DNA from 2 places in the Dorea sp. AM13-35 genome. Region 2 is predicted to be linked to the other one. Evidence: riboswitches for the same ligand, from Rfam matches in the RefSeq annotation. Region 2 holds a riboswitch; the other holds the start of a gene.
What was found. Region 2 has a riboswitch for glycine ahead of gcvT (glycine cleavage system aminomethyltransferase GcvT). Riboswitches for the same ligand answer to the same signal wherever they lie in the genome.
Positions count from the first base shown of each region.

Region 1 (5,726 bases), on a different contig from region 2:
GTACCATTTCCTGTTGTAGTATAGAATAAGTGATGTAACTCACCGATAATTCCTTCTTTTTCCATATCACGAAGAACGTCAACAGGAAGTACACGGTCAGCGTCTTCATTTGCGTATACTGGATCGTATCCACCATGAGCTGTCTCATATGTGTCTTCTGTCAGATCCGTAACCCCTGTAATATCATACTCACCATAGTGGGAAGCACTTGAACTTTCGATGTGATCCGGATTTCCCTTCGGAACGATACCACCGGAAGTAACTAATGCGATCTTAGCATGTGCAAGGTCTTTTACAGCCGGATTCGGATCAACTCTGTCGAAGTCTGGCATTGGGAACTCTGTCTCGAAAGGTTTTCCAGCCAGTTTCTTAATGAGCATCTTAACAGCTCTCTGAGATCCTCTTTCTTTTTCAAAGAAGTTTACACGAATACCGTTCGGCATATATCCTTCTTCTGCAGAAGAACCGATTTTCTCACCTTTTCCAAGTTTAACAGCCAGAGGAGCCATCTTCTTAACAGCGTCTCTCATACCTGCTGCACTGTTCTTTGTAGAGACCATGTATACCTGGTTTTTAAACATATCAGCACCTGGGTTCTCTACATACATACCAGTCAGGGAAGGAATACCAAGTTCTTCCTGAACTGCTGCTGCGATAGTACCGCAGGCAACTCCGTAACGTCCAGCGTTGAAAGCCGGTCCTGCAATAAAGATGTCCGGAGCCTGTTCTTTAACCATCTCAAGAATCTCTGCTTTTGCTTTTTCAAGATTCTCGTTGAAATAAGAGTCACCACATACGATTGTTGCAATGATCTCTGCTTCATCTTTAAAATTCTGTGTTAATGCCATACCTGGTCCAACAACTTCGCCAACACGCAGTTCAACCGGGTAATCTGCTTTTTCTTCTCCACCAATCTGTGCAAAGAACTGATTGATGTAATGAACAACTTTTAATTTAGCCATTATTCTATATCCTCCATTCCTTATCTTGCACTCAGTTTATTGAAACCAGTTTCGTTTGTTGCGCCTGTCAGAACCTGAAGCTCAACTTCAAGAGATCCGTCCTCGCGCAGTGTCTCTTCACTTGCACCAGCAATCTTTGTTACATAGTCAAGAGTTCCAATTACTTTGTCAAGTTTCGGCAGGATAACTACCTGGTTTGCATTTCCGCCTGTTACTACTGCATCAGCAGCCTGATCAGCATCAGCAAGTGACTGAGATTTTCCATCACGTCCGGCATACTCGTCTGTGATGATTACAGTCTTAACGCCTTCTGCTTCAATCTTCTTACAATTCATGATAAGGTCTGTATCCGGGTTACCGAATCCTTCCTGAGATACAATAACTCCATCCAGGTCTAACATCTTGCAAAGTTTTGCTGTCCAGTCAGAAGAACGCTGTTTATCAGCAAGATATACGTTCTCGTTTGTGATAATCTGGCAAACAAAGTTTAATGTTTTTCCGTGCTGTTCAAATAAGTCATGTACAACCGGGTTGTTCAGATGAACATATGTAGGGTTCTTATCACATGCAGATACACAGTTACCGGAAACAATTGCTCCGTCCATGATCTCTGTAGGGCTTAAAATTGTAGGAACGATTTTCTTAGCATCTACACCATATACATATGTGTCATGAAGAAGTCCCTGGCTCTGAAGCATCTGTACATATGCAACTCTCGGCAGATCCGGATATTTTTCCATTCCTTCTTTAATTGTACATGTCTCGTAAACTTTTGTCTCATCCGGTGTCAGATCACGTGCTAACTCACCAATGTAAGTTGCAACTCTGAATCCAGCGAAACGAACTGCTTTTTCGTATTCATGCTGTTTGATATTGTCAATTGGCTCACATACCATAACCAGGTTTAATGTCTTGGAGAATGGTGTGTAATCTGCTCCAGGACCTGTCATATCAATGATACCTTCCTGGAATCCCACGATCTTACCAGCTGTAACAACAGCCATTCCTTTTAATGCGTAAGTCTTTCCTTCTCCAACTGTGTCTACTTTAGAGATAACTCCCGGGAAGATTCCTCCTCTTCCTTCAACTTTAACTCTAGGTTCGATAACATCTTTAACAGGTGTGATTCTTACAGACTCACCCGGTTTTGCAATGTCAAATGATACGCTCTTAATCTTTTCGTCCTCAAGAGCTACTGCCTTAACGGCTTCTTCGGATACATAAAGGATTCCGTCTTCAATCTTTGACTCAGATGCAAACTGAATATCCTTGATGTAAATGTGTCCCATTTCTAATCTCACTTTAAGTTCCCTCCTTAAAAAAATTATATTGTTTAAGCTGCAACGCTCGACAACCTCACTCAATGACTTACCAGGCATCTGCTGATGCCAGGCCGCTTTCCAGCAGAGTCCAGTCAATCAACTGAAAATCTTCCAGTACGCTTTCTCCATATCGTCCAGTCTTATCTTGGAATTTATGGCATGCATCGATTGCATTTTCTATAATCGTAAGCGACCTTCTGTCCACTTCCTCCTTTCCAGCTGAAATCAAAACCGATTTGTATGGTGTCTCATTTGGCTTCACGCTTCCGGATAACGGATGCGTCAGAAGTAAATGTCCGTCATGTATTCTGTCTCTGACTTCCCGGAGAAGTCCTTCATAAGTAGTTTCCAGATATATTACTTCGTGCGTCTTCTCAAGCTTATCGAAGACCAGTGGATTATTGGTCAAGACTATATATTTCCCCCTGTTCATCCTGAACCGTATCCTCCTTTCCGGCCTGTTGCCTCGGCAATCGATAAATACAATAAAAGTCATCGGTATTCCAAATAAAAAAGGACGTCCAGATATACCATTATATCTACGGCGTCCTTCCTGTCTTTTGCCCTGATAAATTGAAATCATCGATAAGCTTTATCACACAGCACAAGATTCAGAATGTGGTACATTTTCCAGTCCTTTTGCCTGAAAGTTTCACCTTTTTGCATACCCACCATGTATGTCCGGCTTGCCTCTTCGGCGGCTGATCCGTTCAACTCTCTCTTGGAAAACATCATCCCACGAATATTCTTTTCATAGAAAATCATTACACAATTTTCATAGACATTTTTTATATTATTTATTGCCTGTATCTATAATAACTTATTGTAACTTTTTTTGCAACCCATTATACTAATTAATATTATTTTAGTGAGTATGCACAATTTCCATTCCTGATTTTTGTTATATTTATTAGTCGATTTTATAATATTTATTAAAACGTCTATAAAAAACAACATTTATGATTGTCCTGCATTTCATCCACTTATAGATAATATCTATTTATTCTTTTTAAAGTTCTGATAGTAATCATCATGCAACTTCTTAATCGTACCGCTCAGAACAATCAGACCGATAAAGTTCGGAATTACCATCATGGAGTTGAAGCAGTCTGCCATATTCCATACGAGATCTACCTGTGCAAGTGATCCAAGCACTACGCACACAGCAACTAATACGGAATATACTTTTACAGCTTTTGGTCCAAACAGATACTTAATATTTGCCTGTCCAAAGAAATACCAGCCAATAATTGTTGAAAATGCGAAGAAGAACATACAAATCGCGATAAAGATATCTCCACCTTTTCCATACAATGTAGAGAATGCATACTGGCTTAACTCTGCACCTGTCTTACCACTTGGAATAGACTTCGTTGTAATAATTACAAATGCTGTCAGGTTTAGTACGATAAACGTATCGATAAATACACCGATCATTGCAACAAATCCCTGCTCGACCGGATGATCTACTTTTGCAACTGCATGCGCATGTGGGGTAGAACCCATACCAGCCTCATTAGAGAACAATCCTCTTGCAACACCTTTTGTAAGTGCAAGTTTTAATGTCGCACCCACAGCACCACCGGATACTGCTGACGGATTAAATGCTCCAACGACAATTGCCTGGAATGCATATGGAATATTCTTATAATTATAAATAATAACAATCAGCGCACCAAGAATATAGAAAGCTGCCATGATTGGTACGAGCGTCTCTGTTACTTTTGCGATACGCTGCATACCACCTACGAATACAAATAACGCGATCAGTGCAACTACAACACCAACTGCTGCCTGTGGCACACCAAATGCTGTATGGAAGGCTGCTGCGATGGAATTGGACTGTACTGCATTACCCATAAATCCAAGCGCCAGGATGATCAATATTGCAAAAATTCCGGCAAGTACTTTTCCAAACGTTCCTTTAAATGCTGCACGGATATAATATACAGGTCCTCCTGTGATCTCTCCGTCAACTCCTACCTGCTTATACTTCTGTGCAAGTACAGCCTCGCCAAAGATCGTTGCCATTCCCAGGAATGCTGCGATCCACATCCAAAAAATAGCTCCCGGTCCTCCGATTGCAAGAGCGGTCGCCGCTCCGGCGATATTACCGGTTCCTACCTGAGCTGCAATTGCTGTTGCCAGTGCCTGGAATGATGACATTCCATCTTTGTCAGCATTGCCTTTTTTACTGAACAGGCCGCCAAAAGTCCGGCGCATTCCTTCTCCAAATCCACGTACTTGAATAAAACCAAGCTTAAATGTGAACCAGATTCCACCTCCGAGAAGTGCGATGATCAACACATAATCAGACAGATAGTGCTGAATTGTCAGAACAAGATCGTTTAATGTTTTCATTGTTACATCCCCCTTTTCTTTGTATAGATTTTCCGTATATTTATACGAACTTATTCATTACACCTATCATAACACTTATCTATATACAGCGCAATATGTACAAAACCTTCTATATTTTCTTTGTGTATTTTATACATTGTGTGCAATCGCGCTTATTATTTTACATACAAAAAACGGCGTAAACTCGTTCGCTTACACCGTTTTTTTGTCAAGTTATTTTCATCATTAAAGATTTTTTCGTCACAATTACTATTGCACGTTTGTAACTTCTATCTATTCGTTTCATCTATAGATATTCTTTATATATTCCATATATTTTACACGTTAATTTCCGCTGTCATTCCAAGAATTTCTTTATTCTCTTCAAGCATTGGGCGTACAACATTGTTCAGATAATTGTCTACCTGAACCGGTGCGCGTCCAACATATTTGGACGGATCCATTGTCTTCTTCAGTTCCTCAACACTCAGATTAAATGCCGGATCTGCTGCAATCAGTTCCAGAAGATTATTGTCCAGCCCTTTTTCTTTTACATTGCGTCCTGCTTCCATAGAAAGCTCACGGATTCTTTCATGTAACTCCTGACGGTCACCGCCTGCTTTTACAGCATCCATCATAATATTCTCTGTTGCCATAAACGGAAGCTCTGACATCAGACGTTTCTCGATTACTTTCGGATATACAACCAGTCCATCTACAACATTCAGGCAGAGATCCAGAATACCATCAATTGCAAGGAATCCTTCCGGCACACTCAGACGTTTATTTGCGGAATCATCCAGCGTTCTCTCAAACCACTGCGTTGCAGATGTGATTGCCGGATTCAGCGCATCTACTATCACATATCTGGATAAAGATGCAATTCTCTCGCTTCTCATCGGATTACGCTTGTAAGCCATTGCGGATGATCCGATCTGTGTCTTTTCAAATGGTTCTTCTACTTCTTTTAAGTGCTGAAGCAGACGGATGTCATTGCTGAATTTGTGTGCACTCGCAGCAATTCCTGCCAGTACATTAATTACTCTTGTATCTACTTTTCTGGAGTAAGTCTGTCCTGAAACCGGATAACATGCCTCAAATC
Region 1 covers NZ_QUCZ01000007.1:138,096-143,821, reverse strand. The annotation lists gene grdB (glycine reductase complex selenoprotein B) at 1-962, opposite strand, end outside; gene DW152_RS09295 (glycine/sarcosine/betaine reductase component B subunit) at 983-2,263, opposite strand; gene DW152_RS09290 (GrdX family protein) at 2,331-2,717, opposite strand; glycine riboswitch at 2,906-3,018, opposite strand; gene DW152_RS09285 (alanine/glycine:cation symporter family protein) at 3,281-4,645, opposite strand; gene purB (adenylosuccinate lyase) at 4,963-5,726, opposite strand, start outside.
Region 1: linked by a shared signal. The riboswitch ahead of DW152_RS09290 (GrdX family protein) and the one ahead of gcvT (glycine cleavage system aminomethyltransferase GcvT) in region 2 are both predicted to bind glycine.

Region 2 (5,726 bases):
AGATGTTGTAAAACTTCTCGGTGGCAAATTCGGACATGTCGGTCATGTGACAAAAGGCATGATCAAAATCGGTGATAAAGTGACAATGGAAGTTGATCGTGAGAACCGTGCACTTGCTGCAAATAACCACAGTGCAACACATCTGTTACAGAAAGCACTCCGCATGGTGCTTGGAACACATGTAGAACAGGCTGGATCTCTGAACAATGCGAACAGACTTCGTTTTGACTTTACGCATTTTTCTGCTATGACAGAAGAACAGCTCAAAGAAGTAGAGGCAATCGTCAACAGAGAAATTCGTAATCATCTTCCGGTTGTTGTGCGCAACATGCCGATCGAGGAAGCAAAAAAGACAGGAGCAGCGGCTCTGTTTGGTGAAAAATACGGAGATATTGTACGTGTTGTCAGCATGGGAGATTTCTCTATTGAGTTCTGTGGTGGTACACATGTGGCAAATACCGGTGATATCATGGCATTTAAGATCCTTTCCGAGTCCGGTGTCGCAGCCGGTGTGCGCCGTATTGAAGCACTGACTTCCAAAGGACTGATGGATTATTACGAGGAACAGGAGCAGAAGCTTCACGAAGCTGCGAAGATGTTGAAGACAACTCCGGATAATATGGAAGAGAAGATCAGTCATCTGCAGGCTGAGAATAAGGCATTGAAGAGCGAAGTGGAGAGCCTGAAGGGCAAGCTTGCCAAAGATGCTATAGGTGATGTGATGAATCAGGTGACAGAAGTTGTCGGTGTGAAACTGCTCGCCGCAAAGGTAGATGGCGTGGATATGAACGGACTCCGTGATCTTGGTGACCAGTTAAAAGACAAGCTTGGCGAAGGTGTTGTCGTGCTTGTATCGGCTACAGATGGTAAAGTCAGCCTGATGGCTATGGCTACCAAAGGAGCAATTGATAAAGGCGCACATGCAGGTAATCTGATCAAGGCTTGTGCATCATGCGTTGGCGGTGGTGGTGGTGGCCGCCCGAATATGGCCCAAGCTGGGGGCAAGAAGCCGGAAGGCATGAATGATGCACTCACAAAAGCGAAAGAAGTACTGGCTGAACAGCTTGCATAAGTGCACTTTAGAAGTATGAAAATACGCAGATAATAGTACAATAAAATACAATGGAAATAAAGAAAGATACATTTTCTACAAAAAAGTGAAAATGTATCTTTCTTTTTTATAGATAATAACTATAATGACTGTTGCAATTGCCTATAAATAACAGAAAAGTTAAAAAATAAACAATTATTGACAGATAATTCAAGGGCTGTTACAATAAGCCTGTCAAAATAAAAGAAAAGTGATCGGGTGATGAACCTAAGAGAGATTATTAGCAATAAGTAATAGCGCCGAAGGGGCAAGAAGTAATTCGAAACTCTCAGGCAGAAGAATTGGGTTCGGACGAAGCTCTGAAAGAAAGCAGACAGGGAGGCAGGAAGTCCTGAAATAGGACATGTCTCTTATTTTTTTGCTCCGACAAACTTTTAACGGAACAAGACCCGCTGACAGAGCAGTTCATGATGAGAAAAAAGGAGGATTTTTATCATGGAATTAAAAACGCCACTCTATGATGCACATGTGAAGGCAGGAGGTAAGATCGTACCATTTGGAGGTTACCTTCTTCCGGTACAGTATGAAGCAGGTGTAATCAAAGAACATATGGCTGTTCGTACTCAGGCAGGACTATTTGATGTATCTCATATGGGAGAAGTTTTATGCGAAGGAAAGGATGCACTTGCAAATATCCAGATGATACTGACAAATAACTTTGACAATATGGTGGATGGACAGGCAAGATACAGTCCGATGTGTAATGAACATGGCGGAACAGTAGACGATCTGATTGTTTACAAACATTCCGATGATCATTACTTTATTGTTGTCAATGCAGCAAACAAAGATAAAGATTATCAGTGGATGTTAAATCATCAGTTTGGAGAAGTCAAATTTACAGACGTATCTGCTCAGTATGCACAGCTTGCACTGCAGGGACCAAAAGCAATGGATATCTTAAGAAAGCTGACAGCAGAAGAGAACATTCCTCAGAAATACTACCATGCAGTATTCGACACAGAAGTAGCCGGAATCCCATGTATCATTTCCAAGACAGGATACACAGGTGAGGATGGAGTAGAATTATATCTGCCAAGCGAGTATGCAGAGAAGATGTGGGATACACTTCTTGAAAATGGAAAAGAAGAAGGACTTATCCCGTGTGGTCTTGGAGCAAGAGATACACTTCGTATGGAAGCAGCAATGCCACTTTACGGTCACGAGATGGATGATGATGTTTCACCGCTGGAGACAGGACTTGGATTCGCAGTGAAGATGAAAAAAGATGACTTCATCGGTAAGAAAGCTCTGGAAGAACATGCAGAACTAACGAGAAAGAGAGTAGGTCTGGAAGTTATTGGAAGAGGAATCATCCGTGAACATCAGGATGTATATGCAGACGGCAAAGTGATCGGACATACAACATCCGGTACAAAAGGTCCTTTCATTGACAAGGCTGTCGGAATGGCATTACTGGAAACTGCCTATACAGATGTAGGAACAAAATTACAGGTAGATGTCAGAGGACGTATGATTGATGTAGAAGTTGTAGCACTTCCGTTCTATAAGAGAGCAAAATAAATATAAGGATGCCAGGGAAAAGGTCTGAAACCGAGGGTATCAAAAACAGGGGCATATTATATCATAAAAGAAAAGGAGATTAAAACAATGGAATTAAGAGCAGAATTAAAGTATTCAAAATCACACGAGTGGATAAAAGAGGATGGAGACGTAAGAGTGATCGGATTAACAGATTATGCACAGTCTGAATTAGGAGATCTTGTATTTATAAACCTTCCGGAAGTTGGAGATGAAGTAACAGTCGGAGAAGCATTCGCAGATGTTGAGTCTGTAAAAGCAGTATCTGATGTATTCTCACCGGTTTCAGGTGTTGTAACAGAGATCAATGAAGAGCTGTTAGATGCTCCGGAATCTATCAACGAAACACCTTATGATGCATGGTTTGTAAAAGTTGGTGAAGTAAAAGAGACAGAAGAACTGTTAGATGCTGACGCATACAAAGCATTTGTAGAAAGCGAAGAGGCTTAATACATAAGAATGTGAAGAAAGGCGGTGGATAAAGAACATGGGTAGTTATGTTCCAAACACATTAGATGAGCGAAAAGCGATGCTGAATGAAATCGGATATGAGAGCATCGATGATTTATTCCGCCACATCCCGGAGCAGGTTAAGATCAAGGGCGGCTTAGATATTCCGGAAGGAATGCCAGAGATGGAAGTTCTGAAAAAGATGAAAGAAATCGCAAAGAAAAATAAAGTATTTCCGACAATCTTCCGTGGTGCAGGCGCATACAGACACTATATTCCGGCTATGGTAAACAATGTCATTTCAAAAGAAAATTTACAGACTGCATATACACCGTATCAGGCAGAGATCAGTCAGGGAATCCTGCAGTCCATCTTTGAGTATCAGACAATGATGGCAGATCTTACAGGAATGGATGTATCCAATGCATCTGTTTATGACGGAGCTACGGCAGCAGCAGAGGCGGTTGCAATGTGTGCTGACAGAAAACGTAAGAAAGCATTTGTTTCAGCAACAGTAATGCCAAGTGTGTTAGAAGTTATTAAAACATATTGCTTCGGTAACGAATTAGAAATCGAAGTAATTCCGGAAAAAGACGGAGTGACAGATATTGCTTATCTGAAAGAACATATTGATAAACAGGCAGCATGTGTGCTGATTCAGCATCCAAATTATTATGGAAATTTGGAAGATGCCCAGACAATCGGCGAAGTGGCACACGAGGCAGGCGCTAAATACGTTATGAGTGTGAATCCGATTTCTCTTGGAGCATTGAAGACACCAAGAGAGTATGGCGCAGATGTTGCAGTTGGCGACGGACAGCCACTCGGACTTCCAATTGCATTTGGCGGACCATATCTCGGCTTCATGACATGCGTGGAAAGTATGATGAGAAAGCTTCCTGGACGAGTTGTCGGAGAGACAGAAGATCACAACGGAAAGAAAGGCTATGTTCTGACATTACAGGCAAGAGAGCAGCATATCCGTCGTGAGAAAGCATCCAGCAACATCTGTTCGAACCAGGCACTTTGTGCACTTGCTGTTGGTGTATATCTTTCCTGCATGGGAAATGAAGGTGTGACAAAAGCAGCCGAGCAGAGCATGTCCAAAGCACATTACATGGCAGAGAAACTTGCGGAAGCAGGATTTAAAGTAGAAAACAAACAGAATTTCTTTCATGAATTTGTAACTGTATCAGATACACCTTCTGAAAAAGTACTGAAGGCACTGGAGGACGAAGACATCCTTGGTGGATATCCACTGGATGACAAGCGGATTCTCTGGTGCTGTACAGAGATGAACACAAAAGAAGAGATCGACAAAGCAGTATCGATCTTAAAGGAGGTGTAGTGGATGCTGATTTTTGAAAAAAGCAAAACAGGAAGAAAATGCCAGAACCTTCCGGAGTGCGATGTACCAGTCGTTACTTTAGATGCAAAAGATAAAAGAGAAGTGAAATTACATCTGCCGGAGCTTTCAGAGGGCGAGCTTAGCAGACATTACACAGAACTGGCAAAGAAATCACATGGTGTGAACGATGGATTCTATCCATTGGGCTCCTGTACTATGAAATATAATCCGAGAGTTAATGAAGTGGCAGCAGGATTGGAAGGATTTACAGATATTCATCCGTTACAGCCGACAGAGACTGTGCAGGGATGTCTGGAAGTATTAAAAACACTGGAATCCTATCTGTGCGAGATCGCCGGAATGAAGCGTATGACTTTCCAACCGGCAGCAGGTGCGCATGGAGAGTTTACAGGACTTCTTCTGATCAAAGCATATCATAAGAGCCGTGGAGATGAAAAACGTAAAAAGATCATCGTTCCTGATTCTGCACACGGAACGAACCCGGCAAGTGCAGCAATGGCAGGATTTTCAGTAGTGAGTGTTCCTTCAGGACCGGATGGATGCGTAGATATTGAAAAATTAAAAGAAATTGCAGGCGATGATGTAGCCGGGCTTATGCTTACAAACCCGAATACAGTAGGTCTGTTTGACAAGAATATTCTTGAGATTACAAAGATTATTCATGACTGTGGCGGACTCTGCTACTATGACGGAGCAAACTTAAATGCAGTTATGGGAACAGTAAGACCTGGAGATATGGGATTTGATGTTATTCATCTGAATCTTCATAAGACATTCTCAACTCCGCACGGTGGAGGCGGCCCGGGAAGTGGACCGGTAGGATGCAAGGAATTCCTTGTTCCATTCCTTCCATCGATTCTTGTAGAAGGTGAAGACAAACTGGTTGCTGTAAAAGAAAAAGACAGTATTGGTGAGATGAAGAACTTTTATGGAAATTTCCTTGTTGTAGTACGTGCCCTGGCTTATGTTATGACACTTGGAAAAGAAGGAATTCCGGAAGCAAGCAAGAATGCAGTTCTGAACGCTAATTATATGATGAATAAATTAAAAGATCTCTATACAATGGCTTATGATGAAGTGTGCATGCATGAATTTGTTATGAGTCTTGCAGATCTGAAAAAACAGACAGGTGTATCAGCAATGGATATTGCAAAAGGACTTCTCGATTTCGAAATCCATCCACCGACAATGTATTTCCCTCTGATCGTGGACGAAGCATTAATGGTTGAGCCTACAGAGACAGAGTCTAAAGAG
Region 2 covers NZ_QUCZ01000008.1:57,643-63,368, reverse strand. The annotation lists gene alaS (alanine--tRNA ligase) at 1-1,072, shown strand, start outside; glycine riboswitch at 1,310-1,405, shown strand; gene gcvT (glycine cleavage system aminomethyltransferase GcvT) at 1,547-2,635, shown strand; gene gcvH (glycine cleavage system protein GcvH) at 2,723-3,103, shown strand; gene gcvPA (aminomethyl-transferring glycine dehydrogenase subunit GcvPA) at 3,141-4,451, shown strand; gene gcvPB (aminomethyl-transferring glycine dehydrogenase subunit GcvPB) at 4,455-5,726, shown strand, end outside.